2 regions of the Sporosarcina sp. SG10008 genome follow, and region 2 is predicted to be linked to the other one. Evidence: a T-box and tRNA genes for the amino acid it is inferred to sense, from the RefSeq annotation. Region 2 holds a T-box; the other holds one or more tRNA genes.

Region 1 (6,699 bases), 2.3 Mb from region 2:
TAACTTCCCCTGATGACACTGTTGCATTTCCGTAACTTGAAACATCCATGAAATCGAGTTCGATATAAGCATCGATACGCTTAATGAGGTCACTCATGAAAGGTAATCCACCTTTGAGCACACCAATCGCTAGTACATACTTGTCTTGGTATTCTTCTGTCAATACCGCACCAAGTTCACGGATTTTCTCTTGAATCTGTTCTTCTGTAATTAGTACCTCTTCGATATCTTTCCCCAACATCGAAATTCCTCCTCTTTCATACAGATCATTATAACTTTCTTGTACTAACTATGTACTTACTTTGATCTGTCTTGTGTCGTGAAAATATCACTCCGTACCGCACTCCTGGAACTGCACAAATTTCACCTTGCGCTGTAATGATTACCGGCAATCGGTCGCGTTCTGTCATGCCAACCTTTTCGTCGATAAACAACCTGGATAAACGTTTCGGGTGTGTCATCCCCGACAACAAGATTCGATCCCCATCCTCTCTTCTCCTGATAGACAAGGGAAGTGCAGAGTGAGGCAAGTCAAAATACATGATGTCATCAGTATCCATGAATAACTCCGTATCGAGATTACTCACTTCATTCCAATAAAGCTGAAAATCATTTCCCCAACGGGTCCAAACGCCTTTCGGCAACACTTTTTGCAACTCCACTTCTTCAATTGATGTATCACGAACGAACGTCAGCACGCCGTATTCCCGAATGAATCGGTAACCGCGTGGAAGGTGAATGGATACATTCCCGTCTTGCGAAGATAGATGGTGTAACAGTTGACTTATAAGCGCGGAATTATATTTTACGGGCATAATTTCCCCATTGTAAAGATACCTCAATAGTAGTGTAATTATCCGCCTTTGTAAAGTTTGGTGCATGCGGGAAAAAGCATTTCCGTCGACGACAGGCAGGCCCGCTTCTGTGAACTTAGTAATTTCATCAAAACGTTCCTGCGCCAGCATTTCAAGCAATTCTTCATCTTCCTGTAGATAACCAGACATTCTCACTGCATTTTCAGCAGCTCCCGGGTTTTCATCCAGAATAAACGGAACGATTTTGTGACGGTAACGATTACGCAGATAGGCATCACTTTCATTACTTGGATCTTCTCGAAAATGTAATTCATGCTCTCCAACATATGAATAGAGGTTCGCTTTCATAGCCGGAAGGAAAGGTCGAATAAGAATTCCACCTTCAACTTCACGCTTCACCGACATCCCCAATGGCTGACTGCCTTTCGTTACTTGCATCAAGACCGTTTCCAACTGATCTTCTGCGTGATGTGCCGTTGCTAAAACATCATAACCGTGCTTTGTCATGATCTCCTCGAAAAATGCATACCGTCCATTTCGGCAGACAGCTTGCACATTGCCACCGTCTTTCTCGATAATAGCCGGAACCGGTACACTTCCGCCAAAAAAAGGAATCCCATACACTTCACACAGCCTTGCCACAAATGTGCCGTCTGCCGCGGACTCTTCTCCGCGCAAATTATGATCGACGTGAATTGCGGCAACTTCAATCTCCATGCTGTCTTGATTTGAAGCCATGAAATGTAAAAGCGCTACCGAATCTACTCCACCCGAACAGGCGATTAAAATACGGTCCCCCGGAGCGATGAGTGACCATTCCTTGATAAAACGGAATATCGTCTGTTTAAATTTATCCATTGCTCCGCTCCCTCCTCTTTTCTAATTTATTCTTACTCGAATTTTACCATAGAATATCTAAAGGAGGGGACTCACTTACTTACATATTCATCCGATGACCCTTTCCCGGGAAATAGTTTGTGAATAGGGTGTGAAACTTGACCACTTCGGCAGAACATGATCGATTTTCATAACTAACACAGTACGATCGTCTCCAATCACACCAAACTTCCGCTCCATTTCATGCATAATACGGTCTGCAATTTTGTCACATTCGAATCCTCCATATTTTTCAAGCGTACTGTACAACGACCTCTCTTGCTTCTCAAGCGGGATATCCCCATTAAAAATCCCGTCCGTTAACATAAGTATAATGTCTCCTGACTTCAACTCTTCTTTTTTTGCCTCTACAGAAAAGGATGGAAGAAAACCGACAGGGACCGATTTGCTATCCAGTCTTAAAAAGTCGTCACCGCGTTTAATATATGTGCTCATCGATCCTGCCTTCCAAGACCAAATGCGACCATCTTGCAAATCTACGAGGGCCAGATCAAGCGTGGCGTACATATCATCAAGCCCATTCAAAGACATCATATAATGCAACGTATGCATGGCTGTTTCAGGATCCATTTTCCGGTCCAAACATTCTCGCATTAAACGAATTACCTTTCGACTCTCACGATATGCATTTAAATCCTGGCCCATTCCATCCGACAACAAAACCGCCGTCAACCCTTCATGAATTGGGAACACTTCATATGCATCACCGGCGTGAAATGTTTCGCCGCCTGCTGTTGCCGCGATACCATAATCAAGGGTAAAACGAACTGCCGAACCAAACGTTAGTTGTATATGTGGAAAAGGGTCCTGTAAAACGGCAGATTTGGCGACCCGGAACGGCTCATCGTACATTTCTTCAAGAATCGGCAGTATAAATCTTTCCGCAACTGTCGTATCCGTTTCAAAATCAGATCTTTTCTCAGGAATACAGCAGATGATGCGACGCGCACCCCTCTCTCCTGGTAAAACATCAATCTGGAAGTACTCAATACCTTTCTCTTGGAGCCGTTTTGCCAAATCTTCCTCGGCAGGCTTATAAACAGTCAAATCTTCTTTTACTTCATTCATGATTTTGTCCAGATGGGTGCTCATATCACGCAACTGGAGGGCAAGCATTTTTCGTCCATGCTGAAGTTGTCCCGTCAATAAACGACTGGCAGCTTGTTCCTCAAGTTCCGTAACTAATCCATTGAATCGGACGCATTTATATTTAATCTTTTCCTCAACACGATGACGCTTAGCTTTTTTCGTCATAGAATAGGTCATTTCCCACTCACTAAGAAGCCCGCCCATATCATTATCTGCACCTTCCCAGCACTTGGCATAACGGAAACAAGACTGGCAAGTTTTTGGAATAACCTGCTGAGGTAATACATCTGCATTATCGTGGGGGGAAGATCGGTCGCCAACAAGCGTCGACATAAATTCAGAGAACTTTTTGAAATCAGCTAGTTGATCATCGAGCCGCTCTGCTAACCATTTTTGTTGTTTGTCAGTAGTCTCTGTATTCTCCGGATAAAAAATGCGTTTAATCGACTCTAGTTTTTTCGAAGGGATCAGTAAAAAAATAATCGTCGCGGTTGCGAGTGTTATAAAGTGTGAAGTATCAAGAGGCAAGGTCAGATCATACATAAGGAAAAATCCCGATACAGAGGCCCCTCCTAACACGATGCCAATTTTCCCGAAACGGCGGAGTGTGCCTGCAAAAAATCCGGTCATACCATACACCGCCATCATTCCAGTGAAGGACAATTCTGCTACCCCCACAATAGCAGCGATGATCATTGCGATTGTTGTTGAAAATGGAAGCCCCCCCACAAGCGCCGCAAGCAAGATTGTCAGATGAATGAGTGTACCTGAAACCGAAACAGGACCTAGCATAAGTCCACTCATTCCAGTTGTAGCCAGCGCACCGACAAGGCAAGCCGCTCCAAGTCGTTCAGGTGTCCATTTACCAAAGAAGATTCGATCTGCGGCAGGAAAAGCAACAAAGAGGAAAAAAGTCATGAACAAAGCAAGAACTGCTTCAAAGCCAATATATAATTGAACATTTACTGGTGGTTGCCCGATATGCATTATGAACTGCCACAACACTTGAACAATGATAATGCATCCTGCCACTGTTAGCGGTACTGATTTTCGCATGAGCGGATATTTAATTACCGCATTAAATAACGCGAGCATCAATAGATGGATAACAGCCTGTCCAAGACCAAGGAATGCACTTCCAAACATCCCACCAATGAACACCCATATGAGATGCTTTCTGAAGCGAGCCCGTGCAAGTGCCCACACCGGCAAGAAAAAAGGAACCGCTGCATCGAATAATACGGCTTGCGACAAGAAAAAAGATCCAAACAAGAATAGAGTCGCAACTAAAATATGCATTTTTCGTTTTCCAATCATCTCGACATACATACCAATTGGATGGCCCACTGGACGTGCTAAATGATCAATTAGTTTCATTCCTCATTCCCCCTATGTCTGCTATGCCTTGAGTATACATAGGCAGATGGAAAGAAATTGTCTGTTCATGACAACAAGAAAACAAAATGTTTCGACTCATTCCGAACTGTTTTTTCTTTTTTCCTAAGACGGGTTGACACTGCATTGATTCACTTGTATTATAAGTATTGTTGTTCTGATCAAGCGGAAACAAGTGCTAACTAGAATATACGAAGGCGGCGTAGCTCAGCTGGCTAGAGCGTACGGTTCATACCCGTGAGGTCGGGGGTTCGATCCCCTCTGCCGCCATTTATGAAATGCAGATACAACCGTCCAGGAGTTGGACAATAAATCACTAAAAAAGCAGTTCCTACATCGTGAATTCACGATGTAGGAACTGCCTTTTTTTGCAATGAAAAAATGCGCGATTGTTTGGGGAGCTGTGACGGTTTATGTGATTTCCCGTGATAGTTTCGTCATTTACCATGACAGTTCAGACGATTGCCGTCACAGTTTCACCATTTACCATGACAATTCGCGATTGCCATGACAATTCTCCGCACAAAAAAACAGTGAACAAGGGTCATTCCCTTTGTTCACTACTTTCCTTCATACTATTCGTACACTTTTTCATGAATTGAAACAGCTAGCAAGTTACCCTCTGCTTGCGCCACGGCCACCGCGTTTCGATTCTGTCGCTCTTTTCAAAGTAGAGAGACGCTCTTCGCTATCTTTCATGAACTTTGCCATTTTTTGTTCAAAGTTCTCTGGGCGATCCATAGCAGGACGGCCACCACCTTGACGCGGACGTTGCGGGCGCTGAGGACGTTCTGGACGCTGTTCAGATTCAGGTTTCGCTTTTCTAATCGACAACCCAATTTTACCATCTGCACCGACGTTCATCACTTTCACTTCAACCATGTCACCGACTTTAAAATGATCGTTGATGTCCTTGACATAATTGTCCGCCACTTCACTGATATGGACCAGGCCTGTTGAGCCATTCGGTAGCTCAACAAACGCCCCGAAGTTTGTGATTCCTGTTACTTTACCCTCTAGCTTGCTGCCTACTTCAATTGACATAAAAAAAATGCTCCTCCTTAAAATTTAAGCGGGCCCCGCGCTGGGAGCCTTGCAACCGTATTAATGAGCCCTGCAAATTGCAGGATCCTTACTTCCATTATAGCCAATAAAAAAAGAGTGTCAATAAGACTACTCTTTTCCTTTGTCTTGTTCATCTGTTTTTTTATTGTTTTCGGGTATTGAAAAAATGATTTCGCTCTTTTCAGACAAGAAATATTCCTTGCGTGCAAGCTTTGCGATATAGTCATCATCATTCAATTTCACAAGTTGTCTTTTTAGCATTTCTTGTTCTTCCTGTACCCCTTCAAGCTGGGCCAGCACCTCGACTTTTTGCAACTCTTTCGCTGCCAACGTCTGTTTCTGGTTGATGAACATATTCGTCAGACCACCTAGAATAACGGCTGCCACAATAGCAAACACAGCCAGTCTACGGTATAAACGGACTTTCCGCGCATTCTTCCTAGTCTCTTTCTTTTGAAGTGAGCGGACATATTCAGTTTGAATCGATGCGACCCTTTCGGACGATTTCCTCTGCTGTTTCTGTTCCACGTCCTGCACTTCCCCTCTTCACACACTACAATTTGTTAGTCCATAAATTATATATCATTTCACCCTTCTTTTAAAGAGTTTTCCGGAAATGATACGGAATATTTTAACAAATGGTGTAAAGAGGACTGCAAAGACTTTCACTATAAAACGAATGACTAGACTGATAATAGATACAATCAGACGCACGAGGAACAAGAGCGGCCTTATTAACAACACCAACAAGATCCTCCCGAAAAACCGGAACGGCTTATAAAAAATAGTTACGTATAGCAACATTCCACTAATCTGTGCAACTGGATCATATATCCGCCACGCCCCATCCCTGACGAGATAAAGGATGTAAAACGTCCAACATCCGACGAGTACCCATCCAATGACTTCGAGCCAAACCGCACGCTTTCGAATAATCGATTTCTTCCCGGCGTGCGCGGTACTTGTTCCAATCATGTCCATGAATGCCCCAGCAACAATGCCCGTCCCAATCATAGCAAGCAGGCTAAGAAATTGAACGGATAGACTCATCCAAACAATTTATGGAGGAAACCTTTTGAACCTGATTCTTCTTCATCGTATTGAATAGTGCCGACCGTTCCTTCTAGCGTTAGAAGCCCTTTATCGACATCGAGATGAACAATGCGCAGTTCCTCTCCCCGGATTTGCAATAATCCTTGCGATGTTCGAACGAGAAATTCTTCCTGATCGAAGCGGTCGATTGATTTTACAGACGTGAGATCCATCCGTTTTCTGTTGCGCATAGTGACGACATGGTCTCCTGATGGAATTGCGTACGTAGGACTATCAGTTTGAAATTGCATTATATGCTTCCCCCTTTGCTTGTACGTTCACAGCTATCTTATGCTAGGACATAAAAAAACATGACAGGAAAATTCCCTGTCATGTTGTTCAGTCT
Region 2 (6,699 bases):
TTTTTTCTATCTTTTGAACACTCTCTGCCACTTCGTCCACATTAAAATCAAAAACATCATATTCTTCTAATTCAAACGTATTTTCCATGGGCGAAAGGCTGTGTATTTCCCCCAATAGTTTGCCTGCTGCTATGATTTCGTCATCTTTACCGGAATACTGCGCTCCCTTAATAAATGGATAAACTACATATGTATCCTCTTCGATTGATTGAGGGTTTTCCACACTTAAACTAACTGGTGTTACCACATTTACTCCATTTTCTTTTAAGTTGGTCGTATACCTCATCAGTCTTTGTGCACGCTCAATTGGTCTCTGTGTTTTCTTAACAATAAAATCATTCATTTCACTGTTAACTCGATATACCGGGGAGAAAGGATAAATACTTTTCGGTTCTTCTTGAGTTTGAAAGCTGAATCTCTTTAAAACTGCTAGTCCATTCATTATGTTTCCCCCCATATCAATTCACTTTGTTGATAGATTTATCGCCTTGAATACTTTCAAATTGAAAATCGCTTTTTGAGTATTCTCGTAGTGTAAGCTCCTTATTTTATAGTGTAGCAAAATCGAAACTAACCATTGAATGTCACTGACTCTTACACGAGTTCAAAGTTTATAACTGCCTTCATTAATTACAGAAAAAATGAGTTGCCGAAACAACTCATTTTTTCATTTCGACTATAAAACTTATATTTACCTCGTAACCATTAATATACCGCCACAATGCGATACGCGATGAAATTCACATTTACAAACATTTTTTAACGATGATTTGATTTCATTGGAGACTAAATAAAACTCATCCTCATCCCAATATTTAATGCTATCATTTCTACAAATTTCAAGCTCCTCACGTGTATGGAATGCAATATCACCAATGAATATTTTCCCATTCACTGAAAGTAGAGGTAGCAAACTCTTGATAAAGGTGATTTTCTCTTCATCCGCAATATGATGCAGCGCATATGTGCTTATAATAAAGTCATACTTATTGACTTCAAAAGAATCAGGTAAGCCCTTGGTAATATCCCACTCCACCAAATTTGCCATTGGCATTTTAGACTGAGCTACCGCAATCATCTGAGTAGAAAAATCTAAACCATCTATGCGATGCCCATTTTCATAAAGTCGACTCGTTAAAACCGCTGTGCCAAACCCTATATCTAAAATGGTTGATTGTTGCTTTTGCATGACCTCATTAAAAATAGTATTCAATATTTTTTTGTATCCAGCAAACGGATACAAATTATTTTCTTCACTTACTTGTACTGTTTGATCATAGTCATTCGCCCATAAATTAAATCCTAGCTGATTTAACATGAATGCTCCCCCTATAATTCGAACGAGCAATCGAGCATTTCTTTTTATTTAAAAATAGTCTTTTTAAATAATTTAATTTACCCGATTAGTCGCCGATCGTTTCCCCTAAGACGTTGCATCGATAGATAATAGTAGTTTTTTTCATAATAAACTCCACCTTTCATAGATACATAGATATTATCATAATATTCCGCATTTCGGAACCACTCAATATGAAATGATTTTTTTGAGGGATATAGCGTAACTCATATTTTGTGAAATAGTTTAGTATTGAAGACTTTCTGACAAAAGATTTAGCCTTATCCAGCATTTGATTTTTCCCATCAACGCTTCCTAGGGAGTAAGCCCTTGATGTTATTAACTTACAACGTTGAATAGCGGTTTAGTTATTGTTATACTCTCGAGCCTTTGCTTATATTGCATTCAATTTTAACTTTTCTAATTCGATCTCTATCTGATTTAAATCGATTCGTTCAAATAAAGGACTTACTTGAAAGGTTTGATATATTGATTTTTCTATGGGTTCCCAAGTAAATGGTGCTAAATTCAACATTGCTTTCACTTTATCACTTGAAAAAGGTAGGAATGGCGATAATAACTGAGCACAATTTGCAATAATATGCACACATGTAAGTAAAATATTCTTGCACTCTTCCCTGTTCTCATGGATTTCTTTCCAAGGTTGTTTTGTATCAAAGTATTTATTTCCGAAGCGAATGGTTTCAAAAATCGTTTCAATCGCTTGTTTGAAATGACCTTGTTCAATCAAGTGACCAATCTCACCATATCTAGATTGAGTCATTTCTACAATATCTAAATCCAGGTTACCAGAAACAGCCCCTTCAAATGATTTGTCAATAAACTTCAACGTCCGATTTACGAGGTTACCGTAAGCACCAAGAAGCTCAGAATTATGACTGAAAATGAATTCACGCCACGAAAAATCAGCGTCTCTATTTTCAGGTGCATTTGCAGTTAGAAAGTATCGAATGGAGTCAGGATCATAACTTTCCAAAATGGCGGGAACCCACACAGCCCAGTTTTTGCTCGTTGATAGTTTCATTTTTTCTAATGTTAAGTACTCGTTTGAAACGATATGTGTTGGAAAAGCGTCCTTTCCAATACCCGATAAAATAGATGGCCAAATAATCGAGTGGAAGGGAATGTTGTCTTTCCCATGTACATAGTAAGATACGGTCTCTTCATTCCAAAAAGCTTCATCACTTTGATTAGTGTCAATCGCCCATTGTTGACTGGCCGAATAATAACCTGATACTGCTTCAATCCAAACGTATACTTTTTTATCCTCATAACCTTGTACTGGGACACTAACTCCATTTTGTAAATCTCTGGACACAGCGCGGTCATGTAAACCTTCTGTCAAATATCTTTCTGATAAATGGATGGCATTTTCTCTCCACGCTTTGTTTGCCCGAACCTTCTTAACTTGCTCTTCTAGCTCATGTTGAAATGAACTTAATGAAAAGTAGAAGTGTTCCGTTGCCTTTGTGGTTGGTTCATTGCCACAAATTTTGCATTTACGGTCAATTAAATCAAGCGGATCAAGGATGGTTGAACAATTATCACATTGATCCCCACGAGATGGATGTCCACAGTTCGGACAAACACCCTCCACATACCGATCCGGTAAAAATTGGTGGTCAAACTCACAATACGTTTGTTCAATCTCTTTTTTATAAATATATCCATTCTCAAGTAGCTGCAAGAAAATCCGCTGGACAACTTCATGATGTTGTTGACTATCCGTTCTGGAATAAAAATCATAACTAAATCCCAGTATCGCAAAGCTTTCTATAAATTCTTGATGATAGCGATCTGCGATATCTTGAATCGCTAGCCCTTCTTGATTGGCCCTAATCGAAATAGGTGTACCATTACAATCGCTACCTGACACATATAAGACGGATTCACCCTTTAGTCGGTAATACCTCGCTAAAATATCCCCCGGTAACAACGCTGCGATATGGCCTAAATGCAATGACCCATTGGCATATGGCCACGCACCCCCAATTAAAATGCTCAAACGAATTCCTCCTTTTTAGGGCATACAAAAAACCCCGCCACTTATCGTATCGATAAGGACGAGGTTAATATTTCACTCGTGGTACCACCTTAGTTCACAAATAGCTCACGCCACTTGTCTTAGTAAGTACGTCGCTACAAATCCTGCGAGTATACTTTGACATTTGTAACAAGTGCCAAATCTTGTTGCAGCCTACTCATCCGCGGATTTTCAGTGCAAAGCTCGGAGATCATGTTCATCAGACTAGTTTGCTTCATTTCCACCAACAGAAGCTCTCTATATAACATCGTCTCATTACTTTTCCTCGTCATTGCCGTTTGATATAAGGTTTGAATTGATTATAGAGAAGTGTGTGTGTAAATGCAAATAATAAATAAACGTATTTCGTGGTCATGTTAACCATACTTGTATCACAACGTCAGCGATACACTACAGTGGATTATTACAAGTAAAGGAGTCACCATGCATTACATATGGGATTTGTGAATAATGAGTTGCCCCAAAAATTATTTCGATTGTAAAACTTAATCCAGTTACTTTTATGTAAGTTATTTCCTTATTTAGACTTTGCCATTTTGAGAACTTATATTCATTGTAATTATAATGTATTCTGTATAATTATATTTAAAATCTCTAATTTATCCAAGTCCTTATTGTTATTTTTTGTTCTTCTATAGCCATCTTCTAGCGATTTATTATAGACTTTAACGAAATCCAAAATCGTAGGTAAATAGTATTCTGAACCAGCATCTTCAAATAGGTTTAAACTTGTATAATCTACATCCGCAAATTCCAATAAATCTTCCGTAAAAGCAAACCCAATTTTAATATCATTTTTAATAAATTCATGTTCCTGTAAGTTAACCATTCTATAGCCTAGCTGTTCCATGGTATGTTGGAGAAATTTCCATTTTTCTTCTAAATAAGTTAAGGGCACAAGTATATCAATATCTTGAGGAGAAAAGTCGATATTTGTTACTTTTCCAAGACCTAATGAACCATATAAGACGGGTACAATGTCTAACTGTTGGTTTAATAATCCAGAAATACATATAAATTCTTCATATAAATAATGTTCTCTATTCATAATTTCCCCTTCTATCAGTCAAAACTATATTTATATATAGTAGTAACTTTCACTCGTTTTTTTTGCACAGAAATCGATTCGGTATTAAAGTTATTTATCATCTTTTGGTGAAAATTTAGCACTCTATTTTCCACTCCACTCATGAACTAAAATACTGTATAAAAGGGAATCACGCCATCCATCTTTTAGTAGTAAATCCTCACGTATTCTACCTTCTTTTGTCATGCCTATTTTCTCTAGCACCTTTGATGAAGCAACATTTCTTGGGTCGCATGTCGCATAAATACGATGGAGATTAAAATTTTTAAAACTGAATTCAATTACCAATTTCGCTGCCTCTGTTGCATATCCCATTCCCCAAAAATCTGGATTTATAATGTAGCCAATTTCTCCGATTTTATTGCTATAATCTTGGATATTTAACTCAGCTGCCCCAATCATGTTTCCGTTTCCCCTTAAAATTATGGCAAATACAAATCGACTTCTTGGTTTCTTTTTTGCATCTACAATAACTTGTTTTACAAACTCTTCAGATTCCTCCTCAGAGTTTGGTCCCCACGGTTGGTACTGACACACTAGTTGTTGCGATGCATATTTATGAACATCTACCCAATCTTTCTCTTCAATTTCTCGCATTATTACTCTTTCACTTTTAAGATATTCCCCAATCAAAAAAATCCCCATATCTAACTTTCCCACTCTCCTCTTCGTCAATTTTAATAAGGTTCAAGTCATTTTTTATTTAAAGGCTTGGAACCTTGTCAGTTCCTCTTCAATTCCATTCATAATGTCAGATGCTCCTGTTGACTTGTTTGAGCATACAACAACTATTTGAGATGAATTGGGAAAATAAGCGGAGTGAAAGCAAACTCCAGGATCATAGCCCATTACATGATACTTAAATACACCTTTTTCATTTTTCTTAATCCATATGCCATATCCATAAAAGCTATCTTCATCGACTTGAGTATGAGCCGTGAGTAACTGATTGGTTAGTACCTCATTTAGAAGTCGATGGTTCATCAAGGCTTCCCATAGCCTAACCATATCTTTTGCTGTTACATATGCTCCGCCATCCGAACCGCCTTTTACTGGTAGTGAATAAATATTCGTTTTCCATGTTCCGTCTGAATTATCTATATACCCTAAAGCAGTCCCTTGCGGAAGAGCATCAAACGCAAAGTATCCTGATTCTAACATGCCGACTTCTTTAAAAATACGTTCTTCAACGTAGTCAGTAAAGACAAGTCCACTTACTTGTTCAACTATCAAACCTAGCAAAATATAACCTGCATTATTGTAGTGAAACCGCCCTACTTTCGGAGATTTCATGTGCTCATTTTGAAAAAGTGGCAAAAAGTCGCTCAAACGTCTTAAGTGATACATCGGATTTTTGACCCACAGTTCCTCAAAGTCATCCATGACTTCTTCATCGAAATAATCTGGCATTCCTGTAGTATGCGTCAGTAAATGGTGGATGGTTATCTTTTCGTCTAAATACGGAAAATCTAAATCAAGACATTCTCCTATAGTCGTATCAAAAGATAGTTTTCCTTCTTCTACAAGCTGACAAATTGCAATTGATGTGAAAAGCTTACATCCAGACGCTATTCCATATCGAGATGTTGTTTGATTTTTTAATTGTTCAGAACGATTGGCATAACCATAGCTTACATCTGCCAAAATCCTTTCCCCATCTTTAACAAATACAGTACCTGAGAAATGATTACTACTTTGAATTTTTGCAATCTGCTCTGTAATTTTTATGTTCACTTTTATTCCCCCAATGTATCTGTTTTAAGTCATATCTTTGCTTCAACGTAAGTTAGATAGTTTATACTCTTTGACAAATTCCTCGTAATCCAATACTTCAATTGCATCTGACCAATGCCTAATGAAAATAACAGGTTTTCCATTAGCCTTGAAATCCTTAATAACAATCTTGATTATTGACAGCTCTCTTGAAAATTACCGAAATTCACTATTCCATTTTCCCACCAACTTTTCCTTTGATAGATAACTCTTCTAGAATGGTGATAACTTCTCCTGCTATTTAGGGGGTCGTTCTCTGACACTTTTTTTTGAAAAATCGTGTTAATGCCAATCATCTTTCCAAGGCGGGACCCCCGCCTTATATTCCCGCATTTGTTATACTAATCGTATTAATCATTTAGGGGGTTAAAAACATGGCAAAGTTATTTGAACCATTTACAATACGCGATGTTGAATTTAAAAACCGCATCGTTATGT

Evidence for each region. The T-box of region 2 lies ahead of metG (methionine--tRNA ligase). A T-box ahead of a tRNA ligase gene usually reads a tRNA of that ligase, here a tRNA-Met.
Region 1: it encodes a tRNA-Met, which carries the amino acid that the T-box ahead of metG (methionine--tRNA ligase) is inferred to sense. The anticodon was not compared.

Annotation. Positions count from the first base shown of each region.
Region 1 is NZ_CP172607.1:3,981,367-3,988,065, forward strand. It holds gene hpt (hypoxanthine phosphoribosyltransferase) at 1-241, opposite strand, end outside; gene tilS (tRNA lysidine(34) synthetase TilS) at 270-1,673, opposite strand; gene ACGLYD_RS18765 (SpoIIE family protein phosphatase) at 1,761-4,178, opposite strand; tRNA gene ACGLYD_RS18770 (tRNA-Met) at 4,393-4,466, shown strand; gene ACGLYD_RS18775 (S1 domain-containing RNA-binding protein) at 4,812-5,240, opposite strand; gene ACGLYD_RS18780 (septum formation initiator family protein) at 5,370-5,789, opposite strand; gene yabQ (spore cortex biosynthesis protein YabQ) at 5,844-6,311, opposite strand; gene yabP (sporulation protein YabP) at 6,308-6,604, opposite strand; gene ACGLYD_RS18795 (RNA-binding S4 domain-containing protein) at 6,693-6,699, opposite strand, start outside.
Region 2 is NZ_CP172607.1:1,645,321-1,652,019, reverse strand. It holds gene ACGLYD_RS07895 (aminoglycoside phosphotransferase family protein) at 1-442, opposite strand, end outside; gene ACGLYD_RS07890 (class I SAM-dependent methyltransferase) at 692-1,318, opposite strand; gene metG (methionine--tRNA ligase) at 1,731-3,362, opposite strand; T-box leader at 3,414-3,682, opposite strand; gene ACGLYD_RS07880 (hypothetical protein) at 3,961-4,449, opposite strand; gene ACGLYD_RS07875 (GNAT family N-acetyltransferase) at 4,573-5,133, opposite strand; gene ACGLYD_RS07870 (serine hydrolase domain-containing protein) at 5,188-6,222, opposite strand; gene namA (NADPH dehydrogenase NamA) at 6,636-6,699, shown strand, end outside.